3 regions of the Serratia sp. MMO-28 genome follow, and region 1 is predicted to be linked to each of the others. Evidence: predicted binding sites of a transcription regulator. Region 1 holds the regulator's gene; each other region holds the start of a gene.
The links. Region 1 encodes ArgR, which controls arginine synthesis, uptake and breakdown. Its sites were predicted from a motif close to ANTGAATAAAAATACANT; they were not measured.
Positions count from the first base shown of each region.

Region 2: a site for ArgR is predicted at 1,925-1,942, ahead of argF (ornithine carbamoyltransferase). Genes of this name have one in related genera too.
Region 3: a site for ArgR is predicted at 2,600-2,617, ahead of argA (amino-acid N-acetyltransferase). Genes of this name have one in related genera too.

Region 1 is NZ_JBBCVB010000002.1:205,136-210,480, forward strand. It holds gene mpl (UDP-N-acetylmuramate:L-alanyl-gamma-D-glutamyl-meso-diaminopimelate ligase) at 1-1,030, shown strand, start outside; gene yhcN (peroxide/acid stress response protein YhcN) at 1,372-1,635, opposite strand; gene yhcN (peroxide/acid stress response protein YhcN) at 1,753-2,016, opposite strand; gene argR (transcriptional regulator ArgR) at 2,423-2,893, opposite strand; gene mdh (malate dehydrogenase) at 3,359-4,297, shown strand; gene WG891_RS02595 (helix-turn-helix domain-containing protein) at 4,361-4,621, opposite strand; gene WG891_RS02600 (DNA-binding protein) at 4,803-5,156, shown strand.
Region 2 is NZ_JBBCVB010000050.1:15,467-20,811, reverse strand. It holds gene WG891_RS25900 (GMC family oxidoreductase) at 1-560, shown strand, start outside; gene miaE (tRNA isopentenyl-2-thiomethyl-A-37 hydroxylase MiaE) at 565-1,326, opposite strand; gene rraB (ribonuclease E inhibitor RraB) at 1,375-1,803, opposite strand; gene argF (ornithine carbamoyltransferase) at 1,966-2,985, shown strand; gene WG891_RS25880 (PRD domain-containing protein) at 3,154-3,993, opposite strand; gene WG891_RS25875 (glycoside hydrolase family 1 protein) at 3,990-5,345, opposite strand, start outside.
Region 3 is NZ_JBBCVB010000001.1:305,757-311,101, forward strand. It holds gene recD (exodeoxyribonuclease V subunit alpha) at 1-1,211, shown strand, start outside; gene argA (amino-acid N-acetyltransferase) at 1,241-2,566, opposite strand; gene amiC (N-acetylmuramoyl-L-alanine amidase AmiC) at 2,922-4,172, shown strand; tRNA gene WG891_RS01370 (tRNA-Met) at 4,265-4,341, opposite strand; tRNA gene WG891_RS01375 (tRNA-Met) at 4,405-4,481, opposite strand; tRNA gene WG891_RS01380 (tRNA-Met) at 4,548-4,624, opposite strand; gene mltA (murein transglycosylase A) at 4,840-5,345, shown strand, end outside.

The sequences.
Region 1 (5,345 bases):
CGCCGGGATGGCGACCTGGATCCTGGAGGCCTGTGGCTACCAACCGGGCTTCGTGATCGGCGGCGTGCCGGGTAACTTTGATGTTTCTGCTCGTCTCGGTGGCAGCCCCTTCTTCGTGATTGAGGCTGATGAGTATGACTGTGCCTTCTTCGATAAACGCTCCAAGTTTGTGCATTACAGCCCGCGTACGCTGGTCATGAACAATCTGGAATTCGATCATGCTGATATTTTTGACGATCTGAAAGCGATCCAGAAGCAGTTCCACCATCTGGTGCGCCTGGTGCCGGGGAAGGGCAAAATCATTCTGCCGGACAATGACGCGCATCTGAAACAGGTGATGGCGATGGGATGCTGGAGCGAGCAGGAACTGGTGGGTGATGAGGGAGCCTGGCGTGCGCACAAGCTGACCCCGGATGCCAGCCATTATGAGGTTTTCCTCGATGGTGATAAGGTCGGCGAGGTGAACTGGGCGCTGGTGGGTGAACACAATATGCATAATGGCCTGATGGCGATCGCGGCCACCCGCCACGTTGGCGTGCAACCCGCCGATGCCTGCCGCGCGTTGGGTGATTTCATTAATGCTCGCCGCCGCCTGGAACTGCGTGGCGAAGCCAACGGTGTGACTGTTTATGATGACTTTGCTCATCACCCGACCGCCATTCTTGCCACGCTGGCCGCACTGCGCGGCAAAGTGGGGGGCAGGGCGCGAATTCTGGCCGTATTGGAGCCCCGTTCCAATACCATGAAGATGGGGATCAGTAAAAACGAGCTGGCACCTTCGCTGGGCCGCGCTGATGAAGTGTTCCTGTTCCAACCACACCACATCCCCTGGCAGGTAGCCGAAGTGGCCGATGCCTGTGTGCAACCAGCGCATTGGAGCGCCGATCTCGATACGCTGATGGAGATGATTGTTAAAACGGCACAGCCGGGTGACCATATTCTGGTGATGAGCAACGGTGGGTTTGGCGGTATTCATGACAAACTGTTGGCGGCGTTGGCAAAAAAGGCCGAGCCGAAAGAGGATTACTGAGAGGTTTGCCTGCCATCTAGCAACCTTAGGCCGCGAATGCGGCCTGAGGTTGATGACAAAGTAGCTTTTAAACCCGAGATACTCGGGCCTAGCGCACCGAGGGGCGCTCCGGCGGCTTACGCCGCTACGACCCCTTCGGCACGCTCTCCCTAATAACGGGCTTTGTCAGCAGTCTGGGGCCGCGAATGCGGCCTTTTTTATCGGGATAAAAAAGCCCTCGCAAGCGAGGGCAATAATGTTCGTCGCATAAAACGACGAGGTTTTCTAGGAAATAGGCATTTATCTTGGAACTCGGCAGTGGCAATGACGAGGGTAGTTCAGTAAATGCGCTCTCTTAGTGATTACTTGTAAATTTCTGCTGTCGCGTGCCAGTTGCCATTTTCATAGGCTTCGATGATGCGATAGGCTTTGGCACCCTGCTGATCGGCTTTATCAGACAGTGCCTGGCGGATATCAGAAGGTGCACCGGCTACGCCGCTCACGCTGATGGTGCCTACAGGTTGCAGAGCGCTTGCTTGGGCATCATTCACCAGATTAGCGGCAGAAGCGCCGAAAGAAACGGCAGAGAGCAGGCTAAGCGCAGCGATGGTTGTTTTCATGTTCATGAGGTTAACTCCTTAATTGTTTACAGATAACAGTCTGGAAGGGCTTTACAGCGTTTTTTATACTTGAAGACCGTTATCCGGGCAGAGTGATTACGCATTAGCACGTAATACATTGTGTTATTTATAAATTTCTGCGGTGGCGTGGAAGTTGCCTTCGCTGCGCGCTTCGATCACACGATAAGCGGTGGCACCTTTGGCATCCGCTTTGGCAGACAGCGCCTGACGGATATCTGAAGGTGCTGTACCAACGCCACTCACGGTGATGGTTCCTACAGAATGCAGTTTTTCGGCCTGAGGTGCATCAATGGATTGTGCTGCAAATGATCCAAAAGAAAGCACGGAGAGAAGGCTGAACGCTGCAAGGGTGGTTTTAATTTTCATGATTTGGCCTCTTGGTATTCTTTTATTAGATCCAATGAACTGTGATTTACATCACGAAATGAGTATACATCTAGTAACTGAGAAAATTAATAGTCAGCTAACAATTTCTAGTGAAACTTTATTTGTTCATTGCTGTTTTTAATAGCGCAATGGAATAAAAATCGATGATTAAATGAGCTGTTAATGTTAAATTTATGTAACTTCAATGGGATGAGTGCTTTTGACTAAAAGTGCGGAACATCACAGATACTACTGATTGCCCACACGCAATTGTCATTGGGATATGCTGTAAGTCGGCAAATAAGCAGTTTTAAACGTGGGGGGGAATGTTGAGGGGCGAGCGTTATGTCTAGAAAACGTTAACAAAATACGGCCTGCGCCAGCCCTATTTTGTTAACGGCATGCATCATAGTTCTTGTTCGAACAGCGTGAGAATGGCTTCAAAGAGTTGGCGTGTGGTAAATGTGCTGGCGGGGGTCACGAAAATCGTATCATCACCGGCGATCGTTCCCAAGATACCTTCGGATTTGCCCAATGAATCCAGCAAGCGGGCAATTAACTGTGCGGCGCCTGGGCTGGTATGGATCACCACCATGGCGTCATTGTGATCGACATCCAGTACCAGATTCTTCAGCGGGCTGGTGGTGGTAGGCACCCCGAGTTCCGCCGGCAGGCAGTAAACCATCTCCATTTTGGCATTGCGTGTGCGCACTGCGCCGAACTTGGTCAGCATGCGAGACACTTTGGATTGGTTAATGTTTTCGAAGCCTTCTTCTTGCAGCGCTAAAACGATCTCGCCTTGAGAACTGAATTTTTCTTCTTTCAATAACGCTTTAAACGCCTTGATCAGGTCTTCCTGCTTTGCGGGATTACGCATTTTGCACCGTGGAATGTTGAGAATAGAGATTATTATTATGCATATAAATGAATTTTTATGCAATGTTGCAATCAGGAACGCCATGGAACAGGGCAGGGAAAATCAGGAGAGGGCGGCATTTTAACAAAGTCCGCACCTCATGAATATGCCCTTTTGACGCAGGAAACGAGTCAGCTTTGCGGTAAAGAAAATGTTATTAAAATGATGTTGTTCTGATGTTATGTAAGGGTGTAATGTAACGGTCGGTTAACTCGCCAGTGAAGATCCTCGCACAATTTTCGATTAGTGTGCGCTATGCCCTTAATGCGTAAGCTATTTAATCTAAAATGATCGCGACATCGGCCATTTTATTGCGCCAGCTCTAAAACCGACTGTTAATAGGTTGTTTTTAAAGGTGTAATAAATTAAGGTCCGAGCCAAAGAATTCACGGCGCTTTTATATTTAAGATAATAAAGGAGTATAGGATGAAAGTTGCAGTTCTCGGTGCTGCTGGCGGTATCGGCCAGGCCCTCGCCCTTCTACTCAAAACCCAGCTTCCTTCAGGTTCTGAACTCACCCTCTATGATATTGCCCCCGTTACCCCAGGCGTTGCCGTTGACCTAAGCCACATTCCAACCGCAGTGAAAATCAAAGGCTTCAGCGGTGAAGATGCGACTCCTGCGCTGCACGGTGCTGATGTGGTGCTGATTTCTGCCGGTGTTGCACGTAAGCCAGGCATGGATCGTTCAGACCTGTTTAATGTGAACGCCGGTATCGTGCGCAACCTGATCGAGCAAGTGGCTAAAACCTGCCCGAAAGCCTGCATCGGGATTATCACCAACCCGGTGAATACCACGGTGGCGATTGCTGCTGAAGTGCTGAAGAAAGCCGGTGTTTACGACAAGAACAAACTGTTTGGCGTTACCTCGCTGGACATTATCCGTTCCAACACCTTTGTGGCGGAGCTGAAAGGCAAAAAGCCGGAAGAGCTGGAAGTGCCGGTTATCGGTGGCCACTCTGGCGTGACCATTCTGCCACTGTTGTCGCAGATCCCTGGCGTGAGCTTTACCGCGCAGGAAGTGGCTGACCTGACCAAACGCATCCAGAATGCGGGTACCGAAGTGGTTGAAGCCAAGGCCGGTGGCGGTTCCGCAACCCTGTCTATGGGCCAGGCGGCGGCTCGTTTCGGCTTGTCTCTGGTGCGCGCACTGAGCGGCGAGAAAGGCATTGTGGAATGTGCCTACGTTGAAGGCGATGGCAAATATGCCCGCTTCTTCGCACAACCACTGCTGTTGGGCAAAAACGGTGTTGAAGAACGTAAAGACATCGGTTCGCTGAGCGCGTTCGAACAGCAAGCGCTGAACGAAATGCTGGACGTACTGCACAAAGATATCGAGCTGGGCGAAAAGTTTATCAATAACTGATAGCGCCAGTGCGTTAAGCCTGTAAAAGCCGCCGGAACAACAGTCCGGCGGCTTTTTTTCGTCTCATGATTTGATACGACTCTTTCGATCCAGCAGACGCTGGGTGTGCGGATCAAAATACCGGCTTGGCCAAATCTCCGCAGGATGAACATTCAATGCGTCGGCAATCAGCCATTCTCCCTTCGGCCAAGGGCGTGACAGCGCATTGGCGAGGGTGGATGAGCTTAATCCTGCCTGGCGTGAAACCGCTGCCAACGTTGTACCTCTCTTCTTCAATGCCGCTATGACGTCTGCCGGATGCCAGTCTGGGTTCCGTGAATTCATGTTTACATTCCTTTTTTGATTAGAGAAAGTTCTGTTAGTGGTATAACTAACAGGTCAGAATTAATCGTTTGAACAACATGAAGCGTTTATTCGGAAACCAGAATACCACTAAGTTTCTAAAAAACATCTTATGGTTTCTGAAAAATTTATCTTGCCACACTATTGTCCAGAGATAATGGCTATGAAAAACGAGTGGTTTGCTGCCAAGGAGCTGACAGGCATCGCAGGATTACCTTCTTCGACACAGGGAATCAACCTCATGGCCCGGCGCGAAGGCTGGGTTAGCCGCCGTCGTAAAGGCGTACAGGGAAAGGCGTTGGAATACCATGTCGACAGCTTGCCCGCCAGCGTGAAAAAACTGTTGATACTGCGTGAAGAACCGGCGGTCTATGAGGTAGAACGGCAGGATACTTTGGCGGTGTGGATCGAATATTACTACCACCTGTCAGACAGCGAGCGGGCACAGGTTATGGCATTTCTGATGCGTGAGGGCGTCGGCAGTTTACTGACGTGGATCGGCGAACAGAACAAGTAGCGCGCATCGTTGTGCTCAGTGTTTCACAAAATAGCATTCCTGCTGCTAAACATTTTCAGCGTGGTTTTCGTTTTTACCTTCTTTTGGTTAATAAGCTTGCCTTGAGTTATCGCTGGGTAATTTTCTTACACGGCAATGAGATAGTAAAAGGTCTGACTAACGGAAAGGCATTAATCGTTAGTTCCACGG
Region 2 (5,345 bases), on a different contig from region 1:
GTCGGCCGGACGTGCAAATCCACTTCCTGCCGCTGCTGGACAGTTGGGACGACGTGCCCGGCGAACCGCTGCCCGCGATCCACGGCATGACGCTGAAAGTCGGCTATCTGCAGCCCAAAGCGCGTGGCGAAGTGCAGCTGCGCAGCCGTAACCCAAGCGATCCGGTCAAGCTACAGGCTAACTATCTCGGCCACACGGACGATCTGGCTGGCAGCGTACGGGCGGTGAAGTTCGGCCTGCGCTTCTTAGAAACCGCCGCGCTGAAGCCGCTGATTAAAGAACTGTTGATGCCGCAGCCACAGTGGACCAACGACGACCTGCAGTTAGAGGAGTTCGTGCGTAACTTCTGTAAGACGGTGTATCACCCGGTGGGCAGTTGCCGCATGGGCCAGTCGCCAGTGGACTCGGTGACCGATCTGCAGCTGCGCGTGCATGGCTTCGAACGCCTGCGGGTGGTGGACTGCTCGGTTATGCCGCAGGTTACCAGCGGCAACACCAACGCTCCGACCATTATGCTGGCGGAAAGGGCGGTGGATTTGATTTTGGGCGAGAGAGCGTAATTTCTCACCCCATCGGCACGCCGCTGTGAAAACGGAACTCGTTATCCGGCGATTGGATCAGTTCGGCTTCAACGCGGCCAAAATGCGCCACACGTTCGCTGATATCATCACCGGCAATCTGCTGCGCCAGCGTCAGGTAATCCTGATAATGGCGCGCTTCAGAGCGCAGTAACGAAACATAAAACCGGTTGAGCTCATCGTCGAGAAACGGTGCCAGTTTGGCAAAACGCTCACAGGAGCGGGCTTCGATATAAGCACCACAGATCAGCTTGTCGATCAAGGTAGCCGGATCGTGAGTACGCACTTCGCGGATCATGCCTTTGGCATAGCGGCTAGCGGTGATCTTTTTATAGCGGATCTGCCGCGTTTGCATGATCTCCAGCACCTGCGAGAAGTGATGCAGTTCTTCCTTAATCAGTAGCACCATCTTATCCACCAGATCCTGCCCGTAAGCCGAACCGTTTTTCGGCAGGATCTTCTTGGTAAAGGCGCTCTGGCGGAACAACGCCTCCGGCACGCCCTGCTCTTCGTGTACAAAAGCCTCGTAAGGCTTCAGCAGTGCCAGCAACGCATCGCCACTCTCTTTGTCCGCCACGTAGCGGCGGATCAGCCACATGCCGGTTTGTGCGGCTTTCAGTTCGCAGACCATATGGTCGGTCAGCAACAGCGGCAGGTTTTCCGCGCGGCGCGCCGCGTCAATCCAGCCATCGGGGGTTTCGCAATGCAGGAAATTCAGAATTGGGGCTAACAAAGAATGGTATGTCATTTGAGCTTATACAGGAGCAAAGGGCCGGGAACCCGGCCCAGAGATTAATTAGTGGCGCTTACCGTCGTCGTCTTCATCGATAAATTCGCCGTCTTCGTCGTCATCCTCACCATCTTCACCGTTCGGATCTTCATAGTAGGTGCCCCAACCGTCGTAGTTGACGCCGCATTTTTCTGCCAGCGCCACCAGTTGCTCCACCTGGCTGTCGATCAGCTCGGCATTCAGCGCGACTTCGCTAATCACATCGCAGCACATCACCAGTGAGCCATCTTCCACTTCCAGCTCTTCGGCATCGGTCACTTCGTAGCCCAGCTTAAAGGCTTCAACCGCGGCCTGCTCCAGCACTTCAAACTTTTCGGCAGAGAAATGGTGCTCAATGGTGTAGAGCGCATCCGGATCGCTGCCGTCTTCCAGCAGTTCTTCGATGATCAGGCGGGTTTCTTCACGTTGTTCTTCCAGCAATTCGCGGTTTGCCATGCCTCTATCCTCAATAAAATGGCTTTCAATACCTCTATTTTCACACACCAGTGTCACTGCTGCCATGATAAACGTGAAAGATTTCTTTCTTGGGGTTGAAATTGAATATTCATACATATAAAGTGAATTTTAATTCAATTAAAACGTTAGGGATATATGGAGATGAACCAGATGAACCCCTTTTACAATCGTCACTTTCTGAGGTTAATGGATTTTACCCCCGCCGAGATCCAGTCTCTGCTGCAACTGGCTGCCGATTTAAAACAGGCTAAAAAGCAAGGCCAGGAAACCCGCTACCTGCAAGGCAAAAACATCGCGCTCATCTTCGAAAAAGACTCAACCCGCACCCGATGCTCTTTCGAAGTTGCCGCATTCGATCAGGGGGCGCAGGTCACCTATCTTGGCCCAAGCGGCAGCCAGATCGGCCATAAAGAGTCGATGAAAGACACCGCTCGCGTGCTGGGCCGCCTGTACGACGGTATTCAGTATCGCGGCTTTGGCCAGCACCTGGTGGAAACGCTGGCAAACCACGCCGGTGTCCCGGTGTGGAATGGCTTAACCAACGAGTTTCACCCCACCCAGTTGCTGGCAGATCTGCTCACCGTACGTGAACATTTGCCCAACAAACCGCTGAGCGAAGTGAAATTCGCCTACATCGGTGACGCGCATAACAATATGGGCAATACCCTGCTGGAAGCTGCTGCGTTAGTAGGCATGGATCTGCGCCTGGTGGCACCTAAAGCCTGCTGGCCGCAGGCGGAACTGGTGGCAGAATGCCAGGCGCTGGCGCAGCAGACCGGCGGCAAAATCACGCTGACGGAAGATATCGCCGAAGGGGTGAAAGGTGCCGACTTCCTGTATACCGACGTCTGGGTCTCGATGGGCGAACCGAAAGAGGTGTGGCAGGAACGTATTGCTCAGCTGTTGCCTTACCAGGTTAATATGGCGATGGTTAAACTCACCGGTAACCCACAGGTGAAATTCCTGCACTGCCTGCCCGCGTTTCACGACGATCAAACCACCCTGGGCAAGCAGATGGCCGAACAGTACGGCCTGCACGGTGGGATGGAAGTCACCAACGAGGTATTCGAATCTGCCCACAGCGTGGTGTTCGATCAGGCAGAAAATCGCCTGCACACCATCAAGGCGGTGATGGTGGCCACGCTGAGCAAGGTGTTGTGATGATATTGCGCTGAAAGGCCCCATCGCCAGACTAAAGAGCCCATCTCATTGGGCTATGTTATTGCTATTTTGTCCCTGGGAAGTGCTCACAACCCTCACGTACTGCGTGTACGCCCCAGGGCAGGATCCCACCAGGCCTTTTTCATGCTCTCCTATTCGTGAACAAACTCACGCATCCAGGCCAGCAATCCGCACCAGATGAACGGTGAGCCACAGCAGTTCGTTCCCGCCAAGGGTGATATCGAGCTGGATCTTGACGTAATCGCGGATCAGTAGCGCGCAGCGGTAGGCATCCGGATACTCCTTAATCACCTGCACCAGCAGAAAACTGTCCCTCGCGCCGTCCAGTTCTCCCTCCTGTAAACGCTGGAAAAAGAACTGCATATGGACCAGAAAGCGCGAGTAGTTAATCGATTCGGTGTCTATTTGCTGCTTAAAGTGATACTGAATGAGGTTAAAAATATCCTTCAGCATTTTCACCGAATGCATGGTCTGCGCCACGTCGTCGCCCTCGCTCTGGCCGTTAACCAGATGAAAAGCGATATTTCCGGCTTCCTCCTCCGGCAGTTCAATACCGTACTGCTGGAGAATAATCGTCACCGCCTCGCTGGCGACGCGGAACTGCTGCGGATAAAACCGCCTGACTTCCGGCAGCAGGCGGTTTTGAATGGCGATCCCTTTGCGGCTGCGTTCGATGGCGAAGGTGAGGTGATCGGCGAGGGTAAAGAAAATCTGCTCGCGAACTTTACTGGCAAGCTGCATATTAGCGCGGGAAATAATCATCGCGGCCATTTCGATGACCTCGTCCGGGATGGCGGAGAGCGCCTCAAGATAGCCGCTGCGCGCGCCGAGCACCTGGGTTACGAACAGCTTCTCTATCTTCTCCGGGGCAATCTCATCCCCGGGTCTGCTGTTGAAGCCAATACCTTTACCCATGACGATAACCTCCCTGTTATCGTCATCCATAGAGAGCACCAGGCTATTATTAAGCACCTTCTGAACAATCATCTCTGAGACTCGTTGTAGTTGCCGTTTTGCGCGATGACCTCCTTATACCACCAGAAACTGCGTTTACGGATCCTTTGCAAACTCTTCAGATCATCCTCGCCGCGATCGACATAAATAAAACCGTAGCGCTTGGCGTATCCCTGGTGAGTGCTGACCACGTCAATCGCCGCCCACGGGCAATAGCCCATCAGCTCGACGCCGTCGGCAATCGCCAGCCGCATTTGCTTAATATGTGCCTGTAAGAAGGCGATGCGGTAAGCATCATTCACCTTCCCGTCATGTTCCAGCTTGTCCGGCGCGCCCATGCCGTTTTCACTAATCAGAATCGGCAGACCGTAGCGCTCGCACACTTTGCGCAGCGTTAGACGCAGCCCCACCGGGTCGACCACCCAGCCGTACGGCGTTTTGTCGACCCATGGGTTTTCCGCCGGACGATAAACCCCCTCTTCGCCCAGCATAATTTGCTGGTCGCCCGCGCGGGACACCACATCCCCACCGTCGCCTCGGCTGGCGGCAATGGTGGCGGTCGAGTAGTAGTTAATGGCGATAAAGTCCGGTCGCCCCTGCTGTAAAATAAATGCATCCTCTGGCTGCACCTCCGGCGCGAGGCCGCGGTCCTGCATATAGGCCCAGGCCAGGGCGTTGTAGCGGCCATGCACCGCAATATCCAAAAAGCTCCAGCAGCGCAGCGTCTCCCAGTTATGCGCGGCGATAGCGTCCTCCGGTTTACAGCTTTCGGCATACATCGAAGTGGTATTTATCGCCGGGCCGATGCGCAGCCCGGGAAACTCGCGCTGGCACAGGGCGAAGATCTGCGCCTGAGCCAGCATCATATGGTGATTCTGCTGGTACAGCGCCTTCTTGCCAGGCAGTTCGCGATCGGCAGGAACGCCAATCGCCCCGGGATGGAGGATCATGGTGTTCTGTTCGTTAATCGTCAGCCATAGCGGGACTTTATCGGCAAACTCGCTGAACAGCAGCCGGGCATAGCGCACGAAGGCCTCTGCGGTTTTGCGGTTCAGCCAGCCGCCTTTTAGCTCCAGCGCCCACGGCAGGTCGAAGTGGTACAGCGTAACGATGGGCGTTATCCCGTAGCTCGTCAGGGTGTCGATCAGGCGGCGATAAAAGGCCAGCCCGCCCGGATTCACCGGGCCGTCGCCGTCCGGGATCACCCGCGACCAGGCTACCGAAAAGCGATAAGCCTTCAGCCCCATCTGCGCCAGCAGCGCGACGTCCTCCTCCATGCGATGATAGTGGTCGCTGGCGATGCGAAAGTCCGCCGTTCCCGGCGGATGGCTGAGCATATCGACCACCGAAGGCCCTTTACCGTCCTCATCCCACGCTCCCTCAAC
Region 3 (5,345 bases), on a different contig from region 1:
AAGCGGCGGCACGGTTGACGGAATCATTGGGCACCGCCAGCCGCCAACTCCCTTTGACGCCGGAGCAGCGGGCACTTTTCCCTGTGGAAGCCGCCACTTTGCATCGTCTGCTGGGAGCGCAGCCCAACAGCCAGCGGATGCGCTATCACCGTGGGAATCCGCTGCATCTGGACGTATTGGTGGTGGATGAGGCATCAATGGTGGATTTACCGATGATGGCACGGCTGATTGCCGCTTTGCCACCTGAAGCGCGGGTGATATTCCTCGGTGACCGCGATCAGTTGGCTTCGGTGGAAGCAGGGGCGGTGCTAGGGGATATCTGTCGTTTTGCCGAACAGGGCTACAGCGCAGAGCGAGCCGCGCAGTTGGCTCGCTTGACGGGTTATGCGCTACAGGGGCAGCCTGTGGGGGCTGCCGTGCGCGACAGCCTGTGCCTGCTGCGCAAGAGCTATCGGTTTGATGCCAAATCCGGCATTGGCCAGTTAGCCTTGGCCGTGAATGCGGGGGATGGCAAGCAGGCGATGGCGGCGTTAAATGGCCGCTATGCGGATGTGGCTGGTTATCCACTGGCAGAAACCGAGGATTATCAGCAACTGCTGGATGCCTGTGTGGTGGGATACCGTGATTATCTCAAACGGGTCGCCGCAGGGGCTGATGCTGCGACAGTACTGGAAGCCTTTGGCCGTTTTCAGGTGCTGTGTGCTTTGCGTGAAGGGCCATTTGGCGTCGCCGGGTTGAATGAACGCATTGAAAGCGGGTTGCAGCGCGCGGGGTTGATCCGCCGTAACCCTGGCCCCGCAGGGCGTTGGTATTTGGGGCGGCCGGTGATGATTGGCCGTAACGATAGCGCACTGGGGTTGTTCAACGGTGATATCGGTATCGCCTTGCCCGGTGCTGAAGGTGAGCTGCGGGTGCATTTCCAGCTACCGGACGGCAGTATTAAATCGGTGCAGCCGAGCCGTTTACCGGCACATGAAACCGCGTATGCGATGACGGTGCATAAATCGCAGGGATCGGAGTTTGACCATACGCTGCTGGTGCTGCCGAATCATTATCTGCCAGTGCTGACCCGTGAGCTGGTGTATACCGCCATTACCCGTGCACGCCAGCAGCTTTCACTTTACGCTACGGACAAGGTTTTGCTGAGCGCCATTCGCACCCCGACGCAGCGCCGTAGCGGGCTGGCGGAACGGTTGCAGGCAGGAGAGTAGGGCGCTGTGATACAGCGCCCATAAAACGGTTACAGATCGGCCAGCAGGATCTTTGAACGGCGCTGATAGTTATACAGCGCCTGTTTCTGCATCGGCAGCACGTCCACTTCGGCTGGGGTAAAGCCACGTTCCTGGAACCAGTGAATGCTGCGCGTGGTCAACACAAATAACTTCTGCAAGCCCATTTGCCGCGCCTGGCTTTCCACCCTCTGCAGCAGTAATTCGCCGCGCGACGAGCTGCGGTAATCCGGGTGGACGGCCACGCAGGCCATCTCACCAATTTTTTCTTCTGGGAATGGATAGAGTGCCGCGCAGGCGATCGTCAGGTTATCGCGCTCGATAATCGTAAACTTGTCGATCTCCATCTCCAACTGTTCCCGCGAGCGGCGCACCAGAATACCTTGCTGTTCTAGCGGGCGGATCAGCTCGAGTATCCCGCCGATGTCGTTGATCGTTGCACGGCGCACCTGCTCGGCGCTCTCCATAACGATCTGAGTGCCGATACCGTCACGTGAAAACAGTTCCTGTACCAGCGCTCCGTCTTCCTGATAGCTGATCAGGTGGCTGCGGCGCACGCCACTGCGGCAGGCTTTGACCGCACCGCGCAGGAAGCGCACGGTGCCGGAATAGTAATCGCCGTTTGCTTCCAGTTGTTCAATGCGCTTTTGCGCATCGTTGGGGAACAGCTCGGGCGCGATTTCCCCCTCCGCATTGGTTACCCCCTGCGATGAGCAGAAACCGATCATTTTCTCTGCCTTCAGCTTGATGGCCAGCTGAGTTGCCACTTCTTCTGAGGTCAGATTGAAGCTTTCACCGGTGACAGAAACCGCCACCGGGCCAATCAGTACGATCGCATTGCTGTCGAGCTGGCGATGGATAGCCTCTTCGTCGATGCGGCGAATACGGCCGCTGTGGCAATAGTCAACGCCATCATCTACACCGAGCGGTTGGGCAATGATAAAGTTGCCACTGACCACATTGATGTGCGCCCCTTGCAGCGGCGTATTGTTCAGGCTCATCGAAAGCCGTGCGGTAATATCCAGTTGCAACAACCCTGCGGCCTGTTTGACAAGCTCCAGCGTGTGGGCGTCGGTAACGCGGGTATGCTTGTGGTAAATCGGCTCATAGTTGTGCTGTGCCAGATTGCTGTCAATCTGTGGGCGTGCGCCATACACCACTACCAAACGGATCCCCAAACTGTGCAATAGCCCTATATCGTTGACGATATTGGAGAAATTTGCATGTTCGATGGCTTCACCACCCAGCATGATGACAAACGTCTTGCCGCGGTGAGCATTAATATAGGGAACTGAGTGACGGAATCCTTGGACCAGCTCTGTGCTACGTTCCTTCACGGCAAAACCTCTTTTGCATATTTATACGGTATTTTTGTATTTTTATTCTTTTATTGCCCTGATGGCAAGCAGGAATTTGCGTCGAATTCTTGGCTAACTCAGTTAATTCATTAATAAATTGAAAAAACATAAAAAGATTTCCTGATGACAGCCCCGGATGTATTGGTTAAAGTTTTTGTCATTCTTACTTTTTGGTGTTTTTTTTAACTCGTTATACCCAAAATAATTCGAGTTGTTTGTAGGCGGCAAACGTGTAAATCCCTAGGAGCATAGCGAACTATGTGACTAGGTTGAGCACGTGCAGCCAACACCCAGGCAACTTGAAGTATGAAGGGGATATCATCGCTGGAGCCGTATGCCTAACGCTAATCACAATCTGGGTCGCCGTCGTTTGTTACAAGGGGTGGCCGCAACCTGGTTGCTGAGCGTGAGTCGCGTAGGTTTCGCTGCTGCTTCGCACGTGATTGCCGTTCGTATCTGGCCTTCTTCGACCTACACCCGCGTGACGTTGGAATCCAACGTGCCTCTCAAGTACCAACAGTTTGCATTGAGCGATCCCGATCGTATTGTGATCGACGTTGAAGGTGTTCACCTCAATAGCGTACTTAAAGGGCTGGTTCGGCAGGTACGCAAGGAGGATCCTTACCTGAAGCTGGTGCGCGTTGGCCAGTTTGATAGAAATACCGTCAGATTGGTGTTGGAACTTAAGCAAAGCGTCAGCCCAAATATGTTTACCCTGGCTCCGGTGGCTGAATACCGCAATAGGTTGGTGGTGGATCTCTATCCTACCCAAGGTGGGACGGGGGAAGAGTATGATCCGCTGCTGGCATTGCTGGAGGATTACAACAAAGGGGATCTGGAGCGATCGTTACCGGCGCAAGCCCCCCAGGCCGGTAAGGCGGGGCGCGATCGGCCGATGGTGATCATGCTGGATCCGGGGCATGGTGGCGAAGACCCTGGTGCTATCGGTAAGAATAAAACGCGTGAAAAGGATGTGGTGCTGCAGATTGCGCGCCGTCTCAGCACGCTGATCAAACGTGAGCCGAACATGAAAGTGTTTATGACGCGTAATGAAGACGTGTTTATTCCACTGAAAGTGCGGGTAGCGAAAGCGCGTAAGCAGCGCGCCGATCTGTTTGTTTCCATCCATGCCGATGCGTTTACCAACCGTACTGCGCGAGGCTCTTCGGTTTTCGCCCTGTCGACCAAAGGTGCGACCAGCAATACCGCCAAATTTCTGGCACAGACGCAAAACGCCGCCGATGAGATTGGTGGCGTAAGTAAGAGTGGGGATCGCTATCTGGATCATACGCTGTTTGATTTGCTGCAAACCGCCACCATTAATGACAGCCTTAAATTCGGCAAGGAAGTGCTCAGCCGAATGGGTAAAATTAACCCTTTGCATAAAAAAAGTGTCGATCAGGCCGGTTTTGCCGTGTTAAAGGCCCCGGATATCCCGTCAATCCTGGTTGAAACGGCGTTTATCAGCAACGTTGAGGAAGAGCGCAAACTGCGTACCAGCCATTTTCAACAGCAGGTTGCGGAATCTATTCTGGCAGGGATTAAGGCTTACTTTGCCAACGGTGGAGCGCAGGCTCGCCGTTAAGCCGCAGGCAAGGATGCCTACCTGATAGCGGTTTCACCAATTTTAGAAACAAAAAAACACCCGTTAAGGTGCTTGTTCGCTGTTATCAAGATTGGTTGCGGAGGCCGGATTTGAACCGACGACCTTCGGGTTATGAGCCCGACGAGCTACCAGGCTGCTCCACCCCGCGTCCGTCTTGATACTGGTATTATCGAAACCTACTTTCATATGATACCGCTGGTACAGTATCGGTTGGTTGCGGGGGCCGGATTTGAACCGACGACCTTCGGGTTATGAGCCCGACGAGCTACCAGGCTGCTCCACCCCGCGTCCGTATAATACCTGTTTTTCCATCGAATCCAACCTTTTATCTGATACCGCTGCTGCAGTATCGGTTGGTTGCGGAGGCCGGATTTGAACCGACGACCTTCGGGTTATGAGCCCGACGAGCTACCAGGCTGCTCCACCCCGCGTCCGATGGAAGCGCACTATACTCTCCATGCGTTTTGTTGCAACCCTTTTTGCAAATAATCCCCTTAAAGCCATTTTTATGCTGAATTAGTCCTCAAGTTGGTTTTTTTTTCATCATAGTTACTTGGCGGGGAATTTTAGGCGGCAAAGATTCCTTTATTGGTAGCCGTTTGTTATCGTTCTGGCGATAGAACATATCAGTCTGAGAGAGCTTGTAATGAAAGGACGTTGGGGCAAATATCTGCTGGGTGGATTAGTGATTGCCGTACTGGCGGGGTGTTCATCAAGGCCAACCGACCAGGGGCAGCAATATAAGGATGGCCGTCTGGATCAGGCGTTGGAACTGGTGGATCAACCTAATGCCAGAGGCGTTCCGGTCAATGCCAAAGATTACTCCGATCAGTTGATGCAGATTAAGAATGCTTCTCCCGCTCTGTTTAGCCGCAATACTACTACTTACCAAGCGGTACAAAACTGGATGGCCTCGGGGGCGGACACGCGTCAACTGAGCCAGTTCGGCCTCAGCGCCTACCAGATGGAAGGTATGGACAACTACGGTAACGTTCAGTTTACCGGTTATTACACCCCGGTTGTGCAAGCCCGCTATACCCAACAGGGTGAGTTCCGCTATCCGTTATACCGTATGCCAAACAAAGGCAAACGCCGCTTGCCGGATCGCGCGGCTATTTACTCCGGCGCGCTCGATAGCCGTTACATCATTGC